DNA from 2 places in the Paenibacillus sp. JZ16 genome. Region 2 is predicted to be linked to the other one. Evidence: riboswitches for the same ligand, from Rfam matches in the RefSeq annotation. Region 2 holds a riboswitch; the other holds the start of a gene.
What was found. A riboswitch is a leader RNA that binds a small molecule or an ion and turns the genes downstream of it on or off. The one in region 2 is predicted to bind ZMP and ZTP.
Positions count from the first base shown of each region.

Region 1: linked by a shared signal. The riboswitch ahead of purT (phosphoribosylglycinamide formyltransferase 2) and the one ahead of rpiB (ribose 5-phosphate isomerase B) in region 2 are both predicted to bind ZMP and ZTP.

Region 1 is NZ_CP017659.1:1,404,686-1,410,065, forward strand. It holds gene BJP58_RS06125 (response regulator) at 1-344, opposite strand, end outside; gene BJP58_RS06130 (MATE family efflux transporter) at 543-1,901, opposite strand; gene purT (phosphoribosylglycinamide formyltransferase 2) at 2,223-3,383, opposite strand; ZMP/ZTP riboswitch at 3,468-3,548, opposite strand; gene BJP58_RS06140 (PAS domain-containing sensor histidine kinase) at 3,802-5,244, shown strand; gene BJP58_RS06145 (YdcF family protein) at 5,255-5,380, opposite strand, start outside.
Region 2 is NZ_CP017659.1:3,836,699-3,842,078, reverse strand. It holds gene BJP58_RS17575 (L-threonylcarbamoyladenylate synthase) at 1-45, shown strand, start outside; gene BJP58_RS17570 (manganese efflux pump MntP) at 128-691, shown strand; gene BJP58_RS17565 (low molecular weight protein arginine phosphatase) at 745-1,332, shown strand; ZMP/ZTP riboswitch at 1,424-1,505, shown strand; gene rpiB (ribose 5-phosphate isomerase B) at 1,620-2,084, shown strand; gene BJP58_RS17555 (TIGR01440 family protein) at 2,166-2,750, shown strand; gene glyA (serine hydroxymethyltransferase) at 2,841-4,091, shown strand; gene upp (uracil phosphoribosyltransferase) at 4,435-5,064, shown strand; gene wecB (non-hydrolyzing UDP-N-acetylglucosamine 2-epimerase) at 5,130-5,380, shown strand, end outside.

The sequences.
Region 1 (5,380 bases), 2.4 Mb from region 2:
AGCTCCATAAAGCTTTCGGCTGAGAAAGGTTTAAGCAAATACTCGTCCACGCTGAGCGTAATCGCTTGACGGGCATAATCAAATTCATCGTATCCGGTTAAGATCACGATTTTGCACAGCGGCTGAAACTCTCTGAGCCATGAGGCCAGCTGGAGCCCATCCTGAAACGGCATACTGATATCGGTAATGACAACTTCCGGCTCCAATCGCTCCGCAAGCTCCACAGCCTCTCTCCCGTTCTCCGCCGTTCCCTCGATCGTGAATCCGCAGGCTTCCCACTGGATTTCCTGCACGAGTCCCTCTCTTACGTCGGCTTCATCGTCCACTAACAGCACTTTGTACAAGGCAACCCCTCCTGTTCTAATCTGTCAAATTTAGTTAAAAGAATCTAATGTGATCTTACCGCGGCCCATCCAAATTTGGAATGCATCATTTTCACGCTGCTTGAGGCAAAAAAAAGAACGAATGCATGGCTCTTGAACAACAGAGTGATTTCTGTTCGTTAAGTCATGATTCGTCCTGAACTCGATTGTATAAAATCCTTACGCCTGGGCCGGTATGGAGACGGGATTAGCAGGCGTGCCTAACCTTTTGATGCTCAGGTAGTAGGCAATGCCGAGCGGGATGACGGCTCCGAGCCAAGCCAGCGGGTTCGCCAGGCTTGCGCCGAGGAACCCGATCTGCGCGGTCAGGAAGATGGCAGCCAATACCCGCATGATCAGTTCCATGATGCCGGCTACGGTTGGGATAAAGCTCTGTCCCAGTCCCTGCAGCGTGAAGCGGTAGATGAACAACAGCGACAGAAGCAAATAGGTGCTTCCGTTCGATAAGAAATACAGCCTGCTAAGGGACAGCAATTCTCCCTGTCCATGACCGACAAAGAGGCTGACGGCTGCAGGACCCGCGAATATAACCAGCAACCCCACGGCGATGCTGAAAGATCCCGAGACCCATATACATTGTTTAACTCCAAGCTTGATTCGGTCTATGCGATTCGCACCGAAGTTCTGGGCCGCAAAAGTCGCCATCGTAATGCCAAAGGAACTCATGGGCTGCGTAGCGAGCATGTCAATCTTCTGAGCAGCAGTATATGCGGCTACGGCTGTTGCCCCAAGACCGTTAAGCGTAATCTGAAGAATGATGGCACCGATTGCAATGATGGAGGCTTGGAAGCCCATCGGGAAACCGACCCACATATGCCGGCGTATAAATGTCCTATCGATGGACCAATCAGCATTCTTGAATTGCAGAAGCGGAACCTTTTTATGAATGTATAACAAGCAGAGCAGGCAGGAGAACAGCTGCGATACCACCGTGGCAAGCCCTGCTCCGGCTACTCCCATCTTGAATACGAGAATAAATAACAGATCGAGTACGATATTCAGAATGCTTGCGACCACCAAGAATAGAAGCGGTGTCCGGCTGTCCCCAAGCGCTCTGAGCAAGTTCGCCAGCAGGTTGAACAGGACGGCTGCCCCAACACCCCAATTTATGACGATTAAGTACGAATAAGCATCATCCAGGATTTCTGCCGGCGTGTTCATCATGACGAGGACAGGCCTCGTGAATATGACACTCACAATGGTCAGGAAAACCGTGAATACAAGGCTAATCCATATACTCGTTCCCACGCTTTTGCGAACGCCCGCGATATCCTTGGCGCCAAAACGCTGCGCCGTTATGATGGATAAACCTGCCGTCAAGCCTTGGGCAAAGCCAATGACAAAAAACAAAATACTGCCGGTCGAGCCAACGGCCGCAAGTGCGTTCACACCAATGGTGCGCCCAACGATCAGGGTATCCGCCATATTATAAAATTGTTGAAAAATATTTCCGATTAAAAGCGGGATCGTAAACATGATGATCAGCTTGATCGGACTTCCTTGCGTCATGTCTCTCATGTAGATTCTCCTATGCCGTCACTAAACGTTCCTCTATATATTTATTAGATAATATAACGCTATAAAGCCTATAGAGCAGCGCCTTGAAAACATTATAATGGGTGAGGGTCGTTTGTATTCTTGTGTATCTTATCATGAAAGAACATAAATTTCTGCATATTTATCATCAAAACGACTAACAAAACTAAGTCACTATGGTCAGAACGGTTCATACCGGATTTTGATCCGCGAAATCATTTCAATGAAAAAAAGATCAACCGGTAAATCGGTTGACCTTTTTTCAGAAGATTATGGATGCACCACCCTAAGAATCGGTAATGATTAGGCTTCCTCAATAGCAAGCTCATCCAAAGCCTGCTTCGCACGCGAACGCGCTTCCTCTAATGTGCCGGCGGTTGACAACGCAACTGCGACCCGTCTTCCAACCTTGGTCACCGGTTTCCCAAAAATGCGCAGCTGCGTATTCGGAACAGCCAGTGCTTGCTCGGCACCGGTAATTGTGTAGTCCTCCAGCTCTCGCGCAGCTTTCAGCGGACGACTGGCTCCCGGCGTTATCAATTCGATCTCCGGGATTGGAAAACCAAGAATGGCACGGACGTGAAGCGCGAATTCAGATAAATTTTGCGTCACCAGCGTAACCAAGCCGGTATCATGCGGTCGCGGAGACACCTCGCTAAAATACACTTTATCCGCAGCAAGGAACAATTCAACACCAAACAATCCATATCCGCCAAGCTCGTCGGTAATCGTCCTTGCAATATATTTAGCTTCCTCCATTTGCTCATCGGACATGTTGTGCGGCTGCCAGGATTCGATATAGTCCCCGCTCTCCTGAATATGACCGATTGGCGCACAGAAGCTTGTTCCATTGACGGAGCGAACGGTCAAAAGCGTGATCTCTGACTGGAACGTAATGAATTCCTCAATGATCACTCTGCCGTTCTGCACGCGGCCGCCTTCCATCGCCATGTTCCAGCAGGACTCGATATCCCCTTCGCAGCGGCATACACTCTGGCCTTTGCCTGAGGAACTCATCAGCGGTTTTATCACGCACGGAAAGCCCATATCCAGGACAGCCTGTTTAAATTCCTCATAAGTATCGGCAAATCGATAGCCTGCAGTAGGCAGTCCCAACTCCTCGGAAGCCAACCGGCGAATCCCTTCACGATCCATCGTAAGCTTCGCAGCTCTGGCAGTAGGAATAACCCGGTACCCCTCTTCCTCCAGTCTAACCAGCTCCGAAGTAGCGAGCGCCTCGATTTCGGGTACGATCAGGTCCGGCTTCTCCAGCTCGATGATTGCGCGTAATTTCTCCCCATCCAGCATATCGAGGACATGGCTGTGATCGGCAACATGCATGGCAGGAGCGTCAGCATAACGATCGACCGCTACGGTTTCAACACCCAGTCTCTGGGCCTCAATCACGACTTCTTTTCCGAGTTCTCCCGAACCTAGCAGCAGTATTTTCTTCGTTTTTAACATCGTTGTTTTATCCCCTTTTCGTAGTTTCAGAGACTTATAAAAAAAGCAGAAAATAATAAAGAGGTAAGGGAAATAAGCTTCCCTTACCTCTGCCCAGGCGTACGGCCGTCGTCATCTATGTGCTCCCTCATGGTCCCCCATGCTACGCCAGTTACACATAAACCTATACATTGTTATTTAAATCATACTTAATCTTCCCGTTAATTGCAATATCACCGTAAGGCGACATTAGGATTTAGACTTCAGCATATCGATGGCATCCTTCAGCGATTGCGAAAGCCACTTCTTAGGGTGGATTTATCGCCAAAACGAGAAATTTCGTTATTGATCTATCGCTTTAAAGGATTGATGAATGATAGGGTCCAACATATAATATGGATAAATTCATTCCTGTCAGATATTTGAAAGGAGACTTGCTGTGCTGCCCTATTCCAACCCCAATCATGATTTTGCCTTTGAACAAGCCGTAATCGGAATGGCAATGATATCGCTTGATGGTTCGATTCTTAAGGTCAATTCGGCACTAAGTGATCTATTGGGATATTCACAGCAGGAGTTAACTGCCGGGGCGCCACAAGAAGATAGCAGCATCCGCGCCTTATTGAATCAAGTGGTTTGGAACGCAAGAGCCGCTCAAAATCAGCAGCAATCCATAACCCAGTTTGAATATGTTTACCATCATCCATCCGATCGTGAAGTATACCTCAGTGTACGTATCAGCGTTAAGGAGGAGCTGGCGCAGAATTTCCGTGGCTGCTTGGTACAGTTTGAAGATCGAACCTTGCTGAGACAACTTATGAAGCAGCTGGAGCTGAAGGAACAGAAGCTAAACGAGAAGGAAAATTCGTTTTTGCAGCTGTTGGAAGGACTCCCCTTATCCGTACTCATAACAAAAAAAGGCATTGTCCACTATGTTAATCCTGCCGCGCTCAGACTTGTTAATGCTGCGCATCCCCGTGACGTCCTCGGGATTTCAACCGACGTGGTAGTCGACGCATCGCACCATAACAAACTGATGAAACGCAGGGCAAAATATGCCGAGAGTGAAGAGATCGGAAGCGTCGATTATCGGATACGCTGTCTGGACGGGCAGGAGAAAATGGTCACGGGATTCACGTTGATCATAAATTATGAAGGCGAGAAAGCGGCCGTCGGGATCTTTAAAGACATCACAGAGCAGCAGATGGAAGAAGATCGCGTGATGCAATCCGAGAAGCTGACCACCGCCGGCCAGTTGGCCGCCGGCATTGCCCATGAAATTCGGAATCCCTTAACTTCGATTAACGGATTCGTAAAATTGCTGCGATCTGCGGAACGAAGCAACGAGCTCTATTTTGAAATCATTGAATCGGAGCTCAAACGCATCGAACTCATTGTCAATGAACTCCTGGTGCTCTCGAAACCGCAGAGCGTTCATGTCAGCGGACCCATCGACGTGTTTGCCATTATGGAACAGATCATTACCCTTATGAAGGTTCAAGCAGCCCTCAAAAATATCGAGATCATCCCTCATTATCCGATGGCACCGGTCTTCGTTCAGGGTGAAGTAAACCAGCTCAAGCAAGTGTTCATCAATCTGCTGAAAAATGCCATGGAAGCGATGAATCAAGGGGGAACCATTACCTTGGACATTTTGCACAACGCTCAAGAGGTTCGAATCATCGTGCAGGACGAAGGGATTGGCATGACGCAGGAACAAATCCAATCCCTGGGGCAGCCCTTTGTTACGACCAAAGACACCGGGACGGGACTCGGACTGATGATTACCAAGAACATTATTCATAATCATGGCGGTACGATGAATGTAGAGAGCATACCCAATCATGGGACAACCTTTACGATCCATTTACCGGCTTTATAACGCATACATATTATCGGAATGGTGAAGCCAGTTGATAACCGATGTAATAAAAGACTTCTCTGATTAGAAAAGGAACTTTGCTTCTCAGGCTCTGATACGCGCTCCGGGCTGCGGGCGAAGGATTGGCTTCCAATCC
Region 2 (5,380 bases):
CGGCTGCTGAAGGCCGCGGGACACCACATCATCGACGTGAATTAAAGCAGCCGCATGAACGCTGTTGGCATCATTTACCCCTTGTCCGCATATGGTGTACAAGACCATGGGACTTGGGGGAATGGGCATGCTGGAGGAGTCTGTCCAATCGGGACAGCTTGCGGCGATTCTGCTGATGGCGGTTGCACTCGGGCTAGACGCATTTTCGCTTGGAATCGGAGTTGGAATGAGAGGCGGTATGCGCTTAGGCCATATGCTGGGCATCAGCTTCATGATCGCGTTGTTTCACATGTTGATGCCGCTGCTGGGCTTATTTGCCGGCCGCTACGTTGGCATGTTACTGGGCCACGTCACAGGGCTTGCTGCCGGCGGGCTGCTGCTTTTATTGGGCGGGCATATGATGTATAACGCCCTGCGGGGCGGAGAAGGGCAGCGAATACATCCTACCGCATTTTTAGGCATGCTGCTGTTTTCGCTTAGCGTCAGCATCGACTCCTTCTCGGTAGGCGTTTCGCTCGGAATGTTTGTGGATGATGTGCTGTTAATCGTAATTTCCTTCGGGGTCGTGGGCGGTTTGCTGTCCATTCTCGGTTTGCTGCTTGGCCGTCAGGTAAGCAATAAGCTGGGGGAGTACGGTGAAATGCTGGGCGGACTGATTTTGGTTATCTTTGGCACCATGTTTATTTTTTGACGCAATATTTGTTACAATAGCCCCAAAGAACCTACGAACGGGAGGAACGGACCGTGAAAAATATACTGTTTGTCTGCACGGGAAATACCTGCCGCAGTCCAATGGCGGAAGGCATGCTGAGAAAGCTTGCCAAACAACGGGGCATTCCGCTGGAAACGAAGTCCGCCGGCGTCTCGGCCGTGGACGGAATGCCGGTGTCCCATCATGCGGAATCCATCCTGCGAGACCAGGATATCCAGGAACGCTTGGTGTCCAAGCCGTTGACCGCGAACCTGGTGGAATGGGCGGATCTGATTCTGACGCTGACCCAGTCGCATAAGCAGTATGCTATAAGGCAGTTCCCGCACGCCGCAGACAAGATGCACACGCTGAAAGAGTTTGTTGAGGATGACCGCCGGGTGCTGGACGATCTGCGGGAGCAGGATAGTCTGTATGCAGCGCTTGAGCTGGCCAGATCTCTGGGCCACGATGTCAGCGACCGTGACCGGGAGCGTCTGATCGAGCTGCGTCAGCGCATCCCGAGCTTCGATATCTCCGATCCTTTCGGAGGCTCGCGGGAGGAATATGAAGCCACGGCCGCAGAGATACGGACGGCGTTGTTCCGTCTTTTGGACAAGCTGGAAGCGGATCGGCATAACTAAGTCTAGCTTTTAGAGATATAAAGCCTGCCATTGGGCTAAAAAGCCACTTGCCTTTCGCATGGTATTGCTTTAAGATGAAGGTGAAAAACAAATGATCCGGTGTAACTGGCGACGAAGTGGATGAAACCACGATGGAGCATCGGAATATACGGCCGGTCGCCTGGGCAAAGAGCATTTGGAGCACAATACGTGCGCCGACTGCTCTTTTTTCGTCTTTTGCGCCCGATTTGGGTTATAATGAAACAAGCTAAAACGCAAAAGCGAACATACGAGGGGGTTTTTCATAGATGAAAATTGCATTGGGTACGGATCATGCCGGCATTCGTCTGAAAGAGGAAATCGTGGGAGTCATTCGGGGTCTTGGACACGAGGTAGAGGATCTGGGCTGCGGCTGTTCCGACTCCGTGGATTATCCCGATTATGCCCTTCCGGTGTGCGAGAAGGTCGTCTCGGGTGAAGCGGACCGCGGCATTCTGATCTGCGGTACGGGGATCGGCATGAGCATTGCGGCCAACAAGGTGCCGGGCATTCGCTGCGCGCTGACACATGATGTGTTCTCAGCTAAAGCGACGCGCGAGCATAACGACAGCAACGTGATTGCGCTGGGTGAGCGTGTCGTCGGTCCCGGACTTGCTGCCGAAATCGTCAGCGCATGGCTGACGACGGATTTCAGTCATGGCGAGCGCCATGTCGGCCGCGTGAACAAGATCAAGGCCATCGAGGAGCGTTACCTGAAGAATGAATCGCGATAAGTGAACGCGTAATGCAGCTGCGGCTATCGTGATATGGGATTGAAGCATCTTCTGTGAAAAAATCATCGGGAGGACTGTGACATGACGGATATCTCCAAGGTTTCCTTGAACGAACAGACAGCGCGTATTGTCCGCGAACTGGCCGAAGCGGCCGATTTAGGCCCGGGTAAAGTGCTGGTCATCGGAGCCAGCACCAGTGAAGTGGTTGGACGCCGAATCGGTACGGGCGGCGCTCTTGAAACGGCGCAGCAGCTTCTCCAGGGCATTGCCGCGGTTCAAGCGGAATTCGGTTTCGCGGTGGCCTATCAATGCTGTGAGCATCTGAACCGTGCGCTTGTCATGGAACGCGAGCTGCTCGAGCGGCTGGGCTTGACGGAAGTGGCGGCAGTTCCCATTCCGGGTGCGGGCGGGTCGATGGCTTCTGCAGTTTACCGCAGCATGAAGGAGCCCTGCCTTGCGGAATCGATTGAAGCCCATGCGGGTGTCGATATCGGCGAGACGCTGATCGGCATGCATTTGCGGAGAGTGGCGGTTCCATTCCGGCCGACCGAGCGTTATATCGGGGAGGCGCGCGTAACTGCGGCTTATACCCGCCCCAAGCTGATCGGCGGAGAACGTGCGGTGTACCGACTCGAGCAGAGGGATGATTCCACGCTGTGCGATTGATTCGAATGAGAACTCGCTTTTTCAATGATGACAACTTGTAGTTTTAAGTTTGCAAGAAAAAATAACGATGGATTATGGGAGGATATGAACATGATGGAACATTTGCGGAAGAGTGACCCGGCTGTATTGGAAGCGATGGATTTGGAGCTGAAGCGTCAACGCAGCAACATTGAGCTGATTGCTTCTGAGAATATTGTCAGCGAAGCGGTTATGGAAGCAATGGGGACGGTGCTGACGAATAAATATGCGGAAGGCTACCCTGGCAAACGCTATTACGGTGGCTGTGAGCGTGTGGATATCGTGGAAGATATCGCCCGTGACCGCGCCAAAGAATTGTTCGGAGCCGAGCATGCCAACGTTCAGCCGCACTCCGGTGCCCAAGCGAACATGGCGGTATATTTGGCGGCCTTGAAGCCTGGAGATACCGTGCTCGGCATGAACCTGGCCCATGGCGGCCATTTGACTCACGGAAGCCCGGTTAACGCTTCCGGCCTTCTGTACAATTTCGTTGCCTACGGCGTGCAAGAAGACACGTTCCTTATCGATTACGACGAAGTCCGCAAAGCGGCATTCAAGCATCGCCCTCGTCTGATCGTGGCGGGTGCAAGTGCCTATCCTCGCATTATTGATTTTGAAAAGCTGGCTGCCATCGCCAATGACGTAGGCGCGTTGTTCATGGTCGATATGGCTCATATTGCAGGACTCGTTGCGGCAGGTCTTCATCCGAATCCGGTTCCGCATGCCCATTTTGTAACGACCACGACGCATAAGACGCTTCGCGGACCTCGCGGCGGTATGATTCTGTGCAAAAAGGCTTGGGCGCAAGCGATCGATAAAGCGGTATTCCCCGGCTCCCAAGGCGGCCCGCTCATGCATGTGATTGCTTCCAAAGCCGTTGCGCTTGGCGAAGCCTTGGATCCGTCTTTCAAGACGTATGCAGAGAATGTCGTGAAGAACGCGAAAGTGCTGGCCGATACCCTGATCGAGGAAGGCCTGAACATCGTTTCCGGCGGAACCGATAACCACCTGATGCTAGTGGATACTCGTAATCTGGACATCACCGGCAAAGACGCGGAGAAGGTTTTGGACTCGATCGGGATTACCGTGAACAAGAATGCCATCCCGTTTGATCCGACCAGCCCGTTCGTAACGAGCGGTATCCGTATTGGTACCCCTGCGGTTACTTCCCGCGGTATGGATGAGCAAGCGATGGTGAACATCGCGAAAATTATCGCCATGACATTGAAGCAGCCGAAAGACGAGGCAACGCTCGAAAAAGCAGGCCGTTTGGTGGCTGAGCTTACCGATCAATATCCTCTCTATGCTGAAATGAAATATTAATCACAGTTTCCTTCGCGTAAGAAGCCTATGATATAAGGACCCCGCCTGATGCAGGTGGGGTCCTTTTAGGAGCTATGAACATTCTGGCCAGATTGCTATGCTCTCATTTTCCCAGTCAGGTCCTTTCGCGGTTAGCATCAATATAGGCGAGAATGGAAAACCTAGGTTCAGGGCAGAAGAAGATCCGATTCCGTTATAAGGTCAAAAACTCATGGAATAAAACATGACTCGTGCAGGTGTCAATTGACTAGAGGGAATGATATAATAGACAGGATTTATGGAGCTCACAAATATTTACGCCCATATTGAAATAACATTTGTACTCAAACCGGAGGGACCAGACATGGGAAAATTGGTGATTTGTGATCACCCGTTGATTCAACACAAACTTACATTTATCCGCGATATGCGGACTAACACAAAAGACTTTCGCGAATTGGTAGACGAAGTCGCGACTTTGATGGCTTATGAAATTACGCGGGAGGTTCCTCTTGAATCGATATCCGTTCAGACGCCGGTAGCCGAAACCCAAGGGAAAGTCATTTCCGGCCGCATGCTCGGCTTGGTTCCGATCCTGCGCGCCGGTCTGGGCATGCTGGACGGCGTTGTGAAGCTGCTCCCAGCGGCAAAGGTAGGGCATGTCGGATTGTTCCGTGACCCCGAAACGCTTCAGCCTGTTGAATATTATACGAAGCTTCCAACCGATGTGACGGAACGGGAATTGATCGTCATTGATCCGATGCTCGCGACGGGCGGATCCGCTATCGCTGCGATCGACGTGCTGAAGAAACGCGGCTGTACCCAGATCAAGATGATGAACCTCGTGGCTGCACCGGAAGGTGTGAAGGCTGTCCATGATGCCCATCCGGACGTGGACATTTATGTTGCTGCTCTCGATGAGGGTCTTAACGACCATGGTTACATCGTACCGGGCCTTGGTGATGCAGGGGATCGGCTGTACGGCACGAAATAAGAGCCAAGCCAGTCACTCGTACGTCTTGAATATTTGAAAACAAGCAAAGAGGGGTATTTTCAAACATGTCAAAAGTGAAAGTGATGACGATATTTGGGGTCCGCCCCGAAGCCATCAAGATGGCGCCGCTAATTCTAGAGCTTCAACGTCACCCTGAGCATATCGAATCGGTCGTTTGTGTTACTGCGCAGCATCGGCAAATGCTGGATCAGGTGCTGGATGTGTTCAAGATTGTTCCGGATTATGATTTGGATGTCATGAAGGACCGTCAGACGCTCAACGAGATCACCGTGCGCGTCCTGGAGGGTCTTGAGCC